4 regions of the Pseudoalteromonas sp. CR1 genome follow, and region 3 is predicted to be linked to each of the others. Evidence: predicted binding sites of a transcription regulator. Region 3 holds the regulator's gene; each other region holds the start of a gene.
What was found. Region 3 encodes sigma-54, which starts transcription at its own class of promoters, with help from an activator protein. Its sites were predicted from a motif close to GTTGGCACGNNNNTNGNNT; they were not measured.
Positions count from the first base shown of each region.

Region 1: a site for sigma-54 is predicted at 1,352-1,370, ahead of KZZ04_RS15965 (YggN family protein). Genes of this name have one in related genera too.
Region 2: a site for sigma-54 is predicted at 1,890-1,908, ahead of KZZ04_RS10770 (NarK family nitrate/nitrite MFS transporter). Genes of this name have one in related genera too.
Region 4: a site for sigma-54 is predicted at 1,579-1,597, ahead of KZZ04_RS07325 (BON domain-containing protein). Genes of this name have one in related genera too.

Region 1 covers NZ_JAHXRM010000020.1:47,673-50,853, forward strand. The annotation lists gene KZZ04_RS15950 (AzlD domain-containing protein) at 1-4, shown strand, start outside; gene KZZ04_RS15955 (glutathione peroxidase) at 227-724, shown strand; gene KZZ04_RS15960 (PA3496 family putative envelope integrity protein) at 841-1,026, opposite strand; gene KZZ04_RS15965 (YggN family protein) at 1,408-2,205, shown strand; gene KZZ04_RS15970 (hypothetical protein) at 3,105-3,181, shown strand, end outside.
Region 2 covers NZ_JAHXRM010000010.1:129,389-132,569, reverse strand. The annotation lists gene KZZ04_RS10775 (bifunctional protein-serine/threonine kinase/phosphatase) at 1-313, opposite strand, end outside; gene KZZ04_RS10770 (NarK family nitrate/nitrite MFS transporter) at 323-1,792, opposite strand; gene KZZ04_RS10765 (molybdopterin-synthase adenylyltransferase MoeB) at 2,081-2,839, shown strand; gene KZZ04_RS10760 (ATP-binding cassette domain-containing protein) at 2,857-3,181, opposite strand, start outside.
Region 3 covers NZ_JAHXRM010000001.1:16,212-19,392, forward strand. The annotation lists gene rapZ (RNase adapter RapZ) at 1-91, opposite strand, end outside; gene ptsN (PTS IIA-like nitrogen regulatory protein PtsN) at 111-563, opposite strand; gene hpf (ribosome hibernation promoting factor) at 568-855, opposite strand; gene KZZ04_RS00110 (RNA polymerase factor sigma-54) at 882-2,381, opposite strand; gene lptB (LPS export ABC transporter ATP-binding protein) at 2,451-3,176, opposite strand; gene lptA (lipopolysaccharide transport periplasmic protein LptA) at 3,173-3,181, opposite strand, start outside.
Region 4 covers NZ_JAHXRM010000006.1:53,583-56,763, reverse strand. The annotation lists gene KZZ04_RS07330 (mechanosensitive ion channel family protein) at 1-417, shown strand, start outside; gene KZZ04_RS07325 (BON domain-containing protein) at 1,187-1,507, opposite strand; gene srmB (ATP-dependent RNA helicase SrmB) at 1,749-2,975, opposite strand; gene KZZ04_RS07315 (tRNA1(Val) (adenine(37)-N6)-methyltransferase) at 3,051-3,181, shown strand, end outside.

The DNA of each region.
Region 1 (3,181 bases), on a different contig from region 3:
TTAAGGTTTATTGACCTCTTAACATTGAATGTTTAGTAGCCTAGGCTGTTAACTTTTTTTTGCCTACATAGATGTAATCCAAGGGTGTGAGAAGGGCGCGGAAACATTACTCACTTTTTACTTAGAACACGGGTTTTTATACCTCACGGCACGATTAAATTTTATACTTTATGTAACCCTCTTACCGCGTTAAAATATGCTCCAACAAAAAAAACAAGAAGCCACTATGCAAAAGTTTCATCAATTAAGCGCAACAAGCCTACAAGGACAACCTATAAACTTTGATGACTTTGAGGGAAAAGTTGTCCTCATTGTTAATACAGCAAGTAAATGCGGGTTTACCTACCAATACGCATCTTTACAAGCGCTTCATGAGAAATACGCCAGTCAAGGGTTAGTGATTATAGGTTTTCCGTGCAATCAATTTGGCCAACAAGAGCCTGGTGATGCCTCGCAAATAGAGCAAGGGTGCTTAGTAAATTACGGGGTCAGCTTTTTAATAGCAGACAAAGTTGATGTGAATGGTAAAAATGCACACCCTGTATTTCGATTTTTGAAATCAGCATTACCGGGGTTTTTAACTCGAAAAATAAAATGGAATTTCACCAAATTTTTAATTGCAGCCGATGGCACGCCAATTAAACGCTATGCCCCTTTTACCAAGCCAGAAAAGTTAGAGCTAACGATACAAAAAGCATTAACTAAGGCTAAAAGCGCGCAGTAAAAAGTAATAAAGAGGCAAATAGCCTCTTTATTGCCAATGTAACAACCTATTAAGCGCACATGCCTGTGCACTTAACCGGTGGTTATTTATTGGTAGTGTATTTATACTAGTGCAATTTAATCGATGTAATCGCTTAAGTCATCTTCGCCTAGATTTTTACGCAAACGTTTTTGCTCAAGGTAGTCTTCCAACTTTTTCTTAACCTTTTGCTTGTTTTTATCGTGTTGATTTCGACCGACCATTTCGTATTCGTCTTCAACAAAATCATCATCTAGCGCATCGTAACTAAATGTCTTACCCACAACCCACTCCATAAAGTGTTTGAGACCAATTACGCTTTAATTAATGTAATTGGTAAATTAAAAAATTTAACACCAATATGCTGTGCAAATTAGCATCAAAGTAAAGCCACAAAGTTATAGTAAATAGCCTTCATGTCATTAATGTGAATAAATAGCGCTAAATTGCAATTGTGGAAAGTGAGAGTTTTTTATCGTATCGATAAATTTTTTTTATAAATTTATATTCGTTGGTTAAATTCGCCAAAATATAGCCTAATAATAAAAACAAAACAGACCATCAACCCCAACAAAAAATATAAACTATTGCTTTTGTTAATAAAAAAATAGTGGCACCAAACTTGTTATTAGTTATTTGTTATCAACAAAAAATAGAGTCATCAAATGAAAAAATTACTATTAGTTAGCGCATTAATCTGTACACCTGTTGCTATGGCACACAACGACAGCGATTCAACAATTTCATTTAGCAACGATCAATGCGATGTGGAGTTTAAAAATGATGTTCGCATTAAGCCAAACGAACTAGAAATTTTTACAGCACAAAATCAAGCTATGCAATTTAACAATAACGGCGATTTAATGGTAAATGGTGAGTTTGTTGCACTTAATAACTCACAGCGCCAAGCACTTACTCAATACTCTGATAGCTTACGCACACAGTTACCGGAAGTCGCTAATATTGCATTAGACGGTGTAAAAATTGCCGGTGTCGCTTTAGAAGAAGTAGGCAATGCGTTTAACATTAACGGCTTAGACGATATGTCGTCGTTAATGGACGATATACGCTTGGAAGTAGAAAACACGTTTTATCAAGAAGGCACCTTTGTTATGGGCCAGCAAAGTTTTAACCAATTTGGTGAAAACTTTGAACACCAGTTTGAAAAACAAATAGAAACTGCCGTTGAATCAGCAGTAATGCAATCTATGGGCAGTATATTGGTCGCGCTTGGATCTGAATTATTAGGTTCGGGTGGTGATATGGATGCATTTGAAGAGCGCATGGAAAACATGGGCGCACAAATTGAAGAAAAAGTAGAGTTACACGCAAACAATTTAGAGCAACGCGCTAATTCACTGTGCGGTAATTTTGCTGAAATTGCAAAACAAGAAGAGCAGCTAGTAACGTTAGTTCCTGAGCTAGAAGGTTATCAATTATTTACCTTTAAACACGTTAAATAACCCGCACTTTATTCACCCTATTTAACATCCCTTCAGCAGCATTTTATTTTATTGAATGCTGCTTTTTTGTATCTGCTTTCTCTCTTTTCCCTCGTTTATGTTGTTCGGCTCAGATTACGGGGCATTGGTCTGGTTAGCACTTGCCTTAGTAAACAGCTTTGTGGCTTTATACAGATACAGACTTCGTTCACCCTTTTACCTATTTAAATAATAAGTATAAAAACAGCGTCATTACGTTAGCTTTCTCACTTTTAACGTTTTTATAGACTTAAATTTAGCTCATACGCCTTACTCTGTTTTTGATAACACTAGCGCTTTAACCACCCAATTTAGAGTCGCTGCGCAAGGCTAAAGTATTCAGTAAACGATTAGCTCTTAAATTAATGCCCTTAGCAAAAAGCTGAGCGGCTCCATCCCCAGTTAGACACGTTTAAACGTAACTAACACTAAAGCGCCTACCTTAAAGTAGGCGCTTTTTATTTACTAAAAGCCCCAACATTGAAAAATCATATTATTAGGTCAATTAATATTTTAAATATTAAATTAATAACGATTTTTTATTGCACTGAACACTCCTATCAAGCGCCATGAAAAATGCTATAAACATTACAAGTAAAAACCAAAATAAAATAATCTGAATAATTACCCAATAAAAATAATGGAATATGCATAAATAAAAAGCGAAATAAAAAATAACCTTTATTTAGCAATAACTTAAATAAAATATAAACAATATAAAAATCAAAAAATAGAAAAAGCACAATTAAACATTTAGTTAACAAACGTCAATTCAGATAAATATAACTAATGTCTCACATGTAATTTTTATCGTTTTATTTCTGTACGTTTCGCATGCAAAATGCGCATGTTTTCAACAAACCTAAACCCGGAGCCAAGTGATGAACCCTATAAATACATTAAACCAAACAGCAAACACACAAATTGCAGTTAAACCAACTAACCGAAAAGCAAAAAT
Region 2 (3,181 bases), on a different contig from region 3:
AATACAGCCACTGATTTAAACTGGCCAATACCTTAGATACCGACTTTTTAACGGCCCAACTTGGCGGTGTATTTAAATACTCATTTATAAAGTGCGTTACCGATAACTGTGACGCCTGTTTAGCATTTTTTGCTGATGAACACCCATCGGCCAAGCAGGCAATAACCCCTTTTGACTCTTTTTCTTGCGCTTGAGTATTAAGAGCAGCAAACGCATCTTGGTTTTCGGTTTTTATACCTTTGCTACTGTGCCCACCAAACTCAACGTTAAGTTCGTTTGTAAGTGCGCTGGCTTTTTGGGTTTCATCAAACATAAATATGCCTTAAGTCACAGAAATAAGTTCAACGGTGCCATCTTCGTTTACTTCTGTGATGTGGCCATCTGGTTCTTTCATAAACAACAAAGCACCTAAACCTAACAATGCGCTTGCAGCGATAATCATAAAGAAGGTTTGGTAATCAACTAACGAGAGCGCCGTTAAATATACAACAGCCCCTACATTACCGTACGCACCCGTCATACCTGCAATTTGACCCGTTAAACGGCGTTTGATAAGCGGCACAGCCGCAAATACAGCGCCTTCCCCTGCTTGCACAAAAAACGAACACGCCATGGCAGCTGCAACTGCAAGCCAAAGCGGCCAGCTAGCGTCAACTAAGCCCATAACAAAATAACCTACAGCTAAGCCTGTGGTAAGTACAATAAGCGTTTTACGACGACCCATTCTATCTGAGATCCAACCACCACCAGGGCGAGAGGCTAAATTCATAAATGCATAGGCTGATGCAAGTAAACCTGCGTACACCATATCAAGGCCAAACACCTCACTAAAAAATAATGGCAACATAGATACAACGGCAAGCTCTGAGCCAAATGTTGTAAAATAAAGAATATTTAAAACTGCCACTTGTTTAAATTCGTAACGATGTGATTCTGGAACAGGTTGCTTAAAAATATGGCCGTTTATGTCATACGTTTTATACACTTCGTAAAGATAAAGCAGCACCAAAAATACATATGTACCAATAACAAAGTTTTCTGAAAGTAAGTTTGCGCCAGTAGGCGATAATTTCCAAGTAAGTAGTGCTAAAGCACCGTACATAGGTAGCTTCATTATAAGAAGTAGTACAAAGTCGCCTTTACTCGTTACTTCCATAGCTCCTACTTTTTTAGGCTTAAAGTACGTGCCACCTTTTGGCGTGTCAGTTACGTTTACGTACCATATAACACCAAAAATTACACTTAACACACCCGTCAAGCCAATCGCGTAGCGCCAACCATCATCACCGCCAAACATAAGCGCGAGTACTGGTAACAACATAGCAGCCGCCGCCGAACCAAAGTTACCCCAGCCACCGTAAATACCTTCGGCTGTACCCAACTCATTTGCCGGGAACCACTCGCTCACCATGCGAATACCAACAACAAAACCCGCACCAATAAAGCCAAGTGCAAAACGCGCGATAGCGGCTTGCTCAAACGTAGTGGCCAATGCAAACATAAAACACGGAATACTACACGTAATGAGTAAAGCCGCATAAACAATACGCGGCCCAAATTTATCGGTAAGCATACCCACCACAACACGCGCAGGAATGGTTAGTGCTACATTTAAAATAAGCAGAGTTTTTACTTGTGCCATAGTAATGCCTAGCGAACCCGCTATAGCGCCTAATAATGGCGCATGGTTAAACCAGACAAAAAATGAGATAAAAAACACCATCCAGCTTAAATGCAGTATTTTCATTTTTCCGCTAAACGATATGAGATTAAACCCAGTACTCGGTTGCATGTTATTTTTCCTTAGTTACGTTTGTAGTTATTTATAGCAGTTACTACTTTATTATTAATTACACTGCTACATTTGTTAATTTCACGTTAACCATACTGAGCAATTAGTGAGCCAATAATTTATTTTATTAAAAATCATTGACTTATGTTTTTCCTAATTCGTTATAATTTTCATTTGCACTGTTAAGGTAATCAATGTGAGCACTAACAGTGCAATTACTTTTAACCCCGTTCTTGCCCACATATTCTAAAAATTGCTATTGTGTATAAAAATAATGAGAAGCCGCTAATGACTAAACCAGCCCTGACTTACCAACAACAACTGCGCTACTCGCGTCATATAATGCTGCCTAAATTAGATATAGAGGGGCAAGAAAAAATATGGCAGTCTCATGCGCTCATAGTAGGCTTAGGTGGTTTAGGCTGCCCGGTTGCACAGTACTTAGCAGCATCAGGAGTAGGAACCTTAACGCTTATAGATAACGATGTGGTTGATGCGACTAACTTACAAAGGCAGGTGCTTTATAAACAAACAGACGTAGGTCGCTTAAAAACGCATGCTGCTAAAGCACAGTTAGCGAGTCTAAATGATGAAATAGATATACATACAATTGATGTATTTTTAGATGAGCAGTCAACGCTTGACGAGCTATTAAATAATATTGATATAGTAATTGATTGCTCTGATAACTTGCCTACACGTAATTTACTCAATAGCGCCTGTTATAAAACAAAAACACCGCTCGTTTCAGGCTCTGCAATTAGAATGGAAGGCCAAGTTGCCTGTTTTACAATGCAGCAAAATAGCCACTGCTACGCGTGCTTATCGCAGTTTATGTCTGATCAAACACAAAGCTGCTCAGAGTCGGGCGTGCTATCACCCATTGTAGGATTAATTGGCAGTATTCAAGCCACAGAGGCACTAAAAATACTTGCGGGTTTACCAAGCGGCTTGAGTGAACACTTATTGCTGGTGGATGGGCTCAGCATGGAGTTTAACCGCTTTAAAATCCCTAAAAATAGCCAGTGCCCCACGTGTAGTCAATAACTCGGGTTTTGATTATTTTACTCTAGGTTATGAATAGCGGCGTAAAGTGTATCGCCTAATTTGTAGCTACTTTGCTCACATAGCCTTTTAGAGTGCAAACAATACAAGGTTTGCCCATCAATATTTAACGCAAGCTGCCATGAGCCGTTAATAAGGTCTGCATTAACAAGCACCCCCACTAAAACATTACTGTTATTTACATTTACTGGCCTATCGGCACTGACAGATATTTGCTCACACTCTAATATCAGTTTACTTCCTTGCTCCACAGCGCTGGGTAATGCAAATAGCTGCTGTTCGCTTTCGTGCAGTTTAAGCTGATACACGCCGTATTTTTCGTCA
Region 3 (3,181 bases):
TATCTACGCAATAATAACCTAGATCTTCAACAACGCGTAAAGCAACCGACTTACCAGAACCAGAACGGCCACTTATGATAATCAACTCCATTAATCACCCTTTAAATTTATTACGATTGGTCAACAATAATTTGATACAGCTCGGCGTCCGATTTAGCACAGCGTAGCTGTTTGCAAAATTCTTTGTTTTTTAGTTTATCAGCTATCGTCGCTAGCGTCTTTAAGTGTTGCTGGTTATCACCATCAGGTACGATGAGTGCAACAAAAATATCAACTGGTCGATTGTCTATAGCATCAAAGTTAATCGGTGTTTCACTTACTAATACTAATGCTAAAGGTTCTTGTGCGCCGCTCATTCGACCATGTGGAATAGCTATGCCTCTTCCTATTCCTGTGCTACCTAGCTTTTCGCGAGTTAATAAAGCGCCCAAAATATCTTGTTGAGACAAATACGGTAATTTATCGTGAGCAAGCTCGCTAATAAACTCTAAAATTCTTTTTTTACTATTAAAAAGGACCGCAGCTTTGCTGCAGTCCTGGCATATAAGTGAACTTAGTTTCATCATATTAGTGTCGAGCAAGCTTCTCTTTGTGTTTAATTACTTGACGGTCAAGCTTATCAATCAATGAATCAATCGCTGCATACATATCTTGATGTTCAGTGGATGCGAATAATTCAGCGCCACTTACATGAATAGTTGCTTCTGCTTTTTGATTTAATTTTTCTATATCAAGAATGACATGAACATTATTAATATGATCAGAGTGCCTTTCTAGCTTCGCAAATTTGGTATTTATATAGTCTCTTAATGAATCAGTTAGTTCTACATGACGACCAGTTAAATTTAGTTGCATAAGCATTACCCTCTTTGTTTAGCGTCTTAGATCAGACTCTTTCGCTGATTTGACGGTGGAATAGCAAGAGATTCGCGGTATTTTGCGATTGTACGTCTTGCTACTTTAATTCCTTGCTCAGCCAATATATCCGCAATTTTGCTATCACTCAATGGTTTTGCTGAGTTTTCTGCTGCGATTAGTTTTTTGATAAGTGCTCGTATCGCTGTGGATGAACATTCTCCACCATTTTCGGTGCTTACATGGCTTGAGAAAAAGTATTTAAGCTCAAATATTCCACGCGGTGTGTGCATGTACTTTTGAGTCGTTACGCGCGAAATTGTCGATTCGTGCATTTCTACCATTTCGGCTACATCATTTAAAACCATAGGTTTCATGGCTTCTGGACCGTGTTCAAAAAAACCTTGTTGTTGCTTTACGATACAGTTAGTTACTTTTAAAAGCGTGTCGTTTCTGCTTTCTAAACTTTTAATAAACCATTTAGCTTCTTGTAAATGTGAGCGAATAAACTGGCTATCACCGCTCGACTTAACTGTACGCGACATTGCAGCATATTGGCTGTTTACACGAATTTTTGGCATGCTGTCTGGGTTTAGTTCAACCACCCAGCGGCCTTTAATTTTCTTAACTGACACATCTGGTATTACATATTCAGACTCTTCTCGCACTATTGTGTCTGCAGGCTTTGGGTTAAGCGTATGAATAAGTGTCATTACTTCTTTAAGCTCATCTTCTTTGAGCTTCGTTTTTTTCATTAATGTACGATAGTCGCGAGCAGCTAACAAATCTATGTGCTCGGTTAAAATCATTTTTGTTTCGTCAATAAAAGGGGTGCCTTTATCAAATTGATTTAACTGAATACATAAACATTCTTGTAAGCTTCGTGCTGCAATACCAACAGGGTCAAATAATTGAATACGCTTTAAAACTGCTTCTATTTCATCAAGTTCAACCTCAACGTCATCGTCGTTATCTTGATTAAAGCTCTCTAAAATTTCTTCACAGCTGAGGGTTAATATGCCTGAGTCGTCCACGGCTTCAACTATTGCAATAGCAATCGCTTCATCCGTAGGGCTAAATGGCGTTAGTTGTAATTGCCACATTAAGTATTCGTGAAGCGTTTCAGTCGATGCACCTTGATAAATAGACTCATCTTCAGGCATGGGGCCTGAAGACGATGCTGGGGCGGCACTCATGTACTCATCCCAGCTAACGTCCATTGCCATGTCGTCACTGACGGTATCTTTTGCAAGGGCTTCACCACTGTCTTGTTCATACTCACTGGGGGCTTCATCGGCAGATGCACTTACTGTCACTTCATCATTATCTGCTTTTTGCTCATTTTTGCCTGCTAGGTCATCGGCATAGTCTTGCTCCTCAACCTCAAGTAATGGGTTGCTGTCGAGCGCTTCTTGTATTTCTTGCTGAAGATCCAATGTGCTTAATTGCAGCAAGCGAATAGCTTGTTGCAACTGAGGTGTCATTGTAAGTTGCTGGCCCATGCGCAGCTGTAGTGATTGCCTCATGTATCTCTAACAATCCTTTTAAGTTGTTATAATTAATACTAGCAGATGCATACAAATAAGGCGTAAATGTTACAGCCTAAATTGCTCGCCTAAATATACATCGCGTACAGTTTTATCGTTTAATACGTGTTCAGGGGCACCAGAAGCAATCAGTTCCCCATGAGAAACAATGTAGGCTTTTTCGCAAACATCAAGGGTTTCTCTTACATTATGGTCTGTTATTAATACACCAATACCACGGTTTTTAAGGTGTTCAATAATTTTTTTAATATCCAACACTGAAATAGGGTCAACGCCGGCAAACGGTTCGTCTAATAAAATAAACTTTGGATCTGCAGCTAAAGCACGTGCAATCTCTACTCGGCGACGCTCTCCGCCCGATAGTGCCATACCTTTACTGTCGCGAATGTGTTGAATGCTAAATTCATCCAATAGATTATTAAGTGTATCTTCTCTGGCTTGCTTAGTGAGCTCCTTTCGAGTTTCTAAAATAGCCATTAAGTTTTGATATACGGTTAACTTTCTGAATATAGACGACTCTTGCGGCAAGTAGCCAATGCCTAATCTAGCACGACTGTGCATAGGTAAAAGAGTAATATCGTTCTCGTCGATAGATATTTTACCTTTATCGCTAGGGACTAAGCCTACAATCATATAAAACGTGGTGGTTTTACCCGCACCGTTTGGACCAAGTAAACCCACTATGCTACCGGCTTTAACTTCTAAGCCTACATTTTTAACGACTTCTCGGCCTTTGTAGCTTTTGGCTAATAGCTCTGCTTTTAATGTACTCATGGCTG
Region 4 (3,181 bases), on a different contig from region 3:
TACACCACACTCGGGGTTAGACGCATCGAAGTACCGGTAGGCATTTCGTATGGTGACGACATAGAAAAAGCGAAAGAAGTTATTGTAGATAAGATTAACGATTTGGACTTTGTTATTCGTAAAAACGAAACCGATGTTTATGCCGAAGGCTTTGGTGACAGTAGCATTAATTTATTGGTGTGGTTTTGGATTAAATACCCAGGTGAACCAGACTTTATGACAGTGCGCCATAAAGGTGTAGTCGCCGTTAAACAAGCGTTGGATGAAGCTGATATTAGTATTCCATTTCCTATTCGTACGCTCGATTTTGGTATTAAAGGCGGTGAAAAACTCGATGCCATGATCAGCGATAAAATAAGCCAGCAATCATCAAATAAAGGCAACGCTAGTGGAGCAGATTCAAGCCAAAACGAATAAATGAGCCATTAATACCATTGGGAATTATTTACTCACTCTTAGCGCACTTTTACATTTATATGTGCGCCGTTAGCTAAAGAAAAAATGACTTACGAGTCACAACAACTAAATGCAGCTTTATAAAGCTGCATTTTTTTATGGCTACTTAAATGTTTGAGAAGGTGAGAACAACGTTAACTAATTATAAATTTATGTCTACTTACCTTTTGAGATGAAATTGGAAGCGGGCTATGTAATATATCGATAAGGCTAAGGCTATTGTGTAGTTACTTCCCGAAACCGACGATAACGCAGCATAAATATAAAACATGCAGTAACCTTTGAGGTCCCCCCTTAGGTTGCTTCTCCTTGTTGCTTAAAGAATAGGTCATAAAGAGCAAGTAGGGCATATGAGCTGTATACGACTTTAAGTTATACGTACATAGGCGTAGTCATTAAAATAATGCAGAAGTAGGGACCGAGCTTACTGGGTCACAAATCGCGCACCTTAGTTATGTTACGCCTAGATAGAACACGCTTTAATAATGGCAGTTAAACAGGCCTAGCCTTAATATAAATTTATTATTTAAAGGGTAAATTGTTTAGGCAAATATCAGGTTGTAAGGTATGCAATTTACAATTGGTCTTTGGCGGTAAATAAGAGGTAATTAAAGCAAGTTTATTTTTGTAGTTAATGTGAGTTGTAAGTAACTACAGGCACAAAAAAGGCGCAGCATGTGTTGGAGTTGCGCGCTGCGCCTAGGATCAATTGAGTTAATAAAAGTGTGATTTAAATAACACTAATTTTGTTACGAATGATTTTAACCCCATCCATATTTTCTAAAAATTTTTGTGCAAGCGCACGTTCAAAACCTGTTTGCGCTTGACCATGTAATACTACCTCGCCATCTTTAACCTGAACGCGAATATTGCTTAATGCAAAGTTAGGGTTAGTACGAAGTGTGCTGGTAATGGTTTGTTGTAGGTTAGGTTGAGTTGCTACGCTGCTCACTACGGCTAGGTGCGTTGCTGCACTCACTTTGGTAGCACATGCTAACAAAAATAAACAACAAAACGAAACTAAAGCAATAGTTAACTTTAAGCGGTTCATAACTCAATCCTTTTATATCAATTAAAAATTTAGCCAAACCATTAAGTATTCTGGCTATTCTGTCTCTAATAATACAAGTTCAGTGCCATTGTTAATTTATTGAAATATAAGGTTATTTCATTAAGTGGGAATTCAGGTGGGCAATAATTACATTTAAATGGGTAGGTGTTACATGCTCTGGTTACATTTGTAACGCGTATTAAAAAGCCGGCATGCTCCGGCTTTGGTAAAAAATGCTAAGTTATTTTTTCTTTTTAACTTTCGCTTTTTTCTTCGCTTTCATTTTTACCGGATCTTTACGCTTTTTAGCGGGTGGCTTAGCTTCTTTATGCTGCGGCTCTATGCCTTTAATTACACGACGTTTAAGCTTTTGTTCAATGTAGCGTTCTACTTTGTACAAAATACCAATATCGTGCGCTTCCACTAATGATATAGCGATACCTTTTTTACCTGCACGACCCGTACGGCCAATTCGGTGTACATATACGTCAGCTGTTCGTGGCATGTCAAAGTTAATAACATGGCTAATGTCAGATACGTCAATACCTCGGGCGGCTACATCTGTTGCAATCAATATTTTAGTGCGGCCGCTATGAAAGTTTTCCATTGCTTTCATGCGCTTGTCTTGGGGCATTTCACCACGCAGCCAGGCGGCTTTTACGCCGTTATTAGTTAATTCACCAATGAGTGTTTCTAAACGCTCACGGGTTTTAACAAACACAATAGCTTTACTAACGTCTGGGCCGTTAAGGGTATTGACTAAAAGTTCTAGTTTATGGTGGTAATCATCAGCAAGGTGAACCCACTGGTGAATTTTAGCTTTTTCTTTGCGTGACGATTCAGCTTCAAGTAGAGCAGGGTCGTTTAGCGTTGTTTCTGCAAATCGCTCTACGCTGTCGCCCTCAAGGGTGGCAGAGAACAAAAAGCACTGACGGCGGTTTTTAGCTTCGTCACAAATACGGCTCATTTCTTTTTTGAAACCCATGTCTAGCATGCGGTCGGCTTCATCAATAATAAGCATTTCGACGTGTTCAGCATGAAAGTTTTCAGTTTCAAGGTATTCCATTAATCGCCCTGGAGTGGCAATTAACACGTCGTTATTTTTTTCAAAAATTTCTTTATGCGTTCCGTAGTTAATACCGCCGGTTACTACACCTATTTTCAGGTGCGTACGTTTTGCTAGTAACTCACATTGCTCATGAATTTGATAAGCCAGCTCACGTGTTGGGGTCATTATTAATACGCGGGCAAAACCAGGTTCACGGCGCGGAAAATCCAATAAGTATTGAATAGCAGGAATTAAAAATGCCGCTGTTTTACCTGTGCCAGTTGGCGCAGACGCTAAAATATCACGTCCCTGAAGGGCTTCAGGAATAGCTTGCTGTTGGATACTGGTCGGCGTTTCGTAACCCATTTTATTAATGGCGTCGAGTAATTTGGTATCAAGATCAAATTCAGAAAATTGCATAGAGTGTCTAAAATAGTGGACAATTACCTTGATTATACGCGCTATGCTGCGCTTGGTGAATGAAAAGGTGAAAAAATGTCTGGTTTTGCATTTAAACAATTTAAGGTTGAACACGACCATTGCGCAATGAAGGTTTCAACCGACGGCATTTTGCTTGGCGCGTGGGCAAACTTAACAGATGCAAACACGTTATTAGATATTGGCAC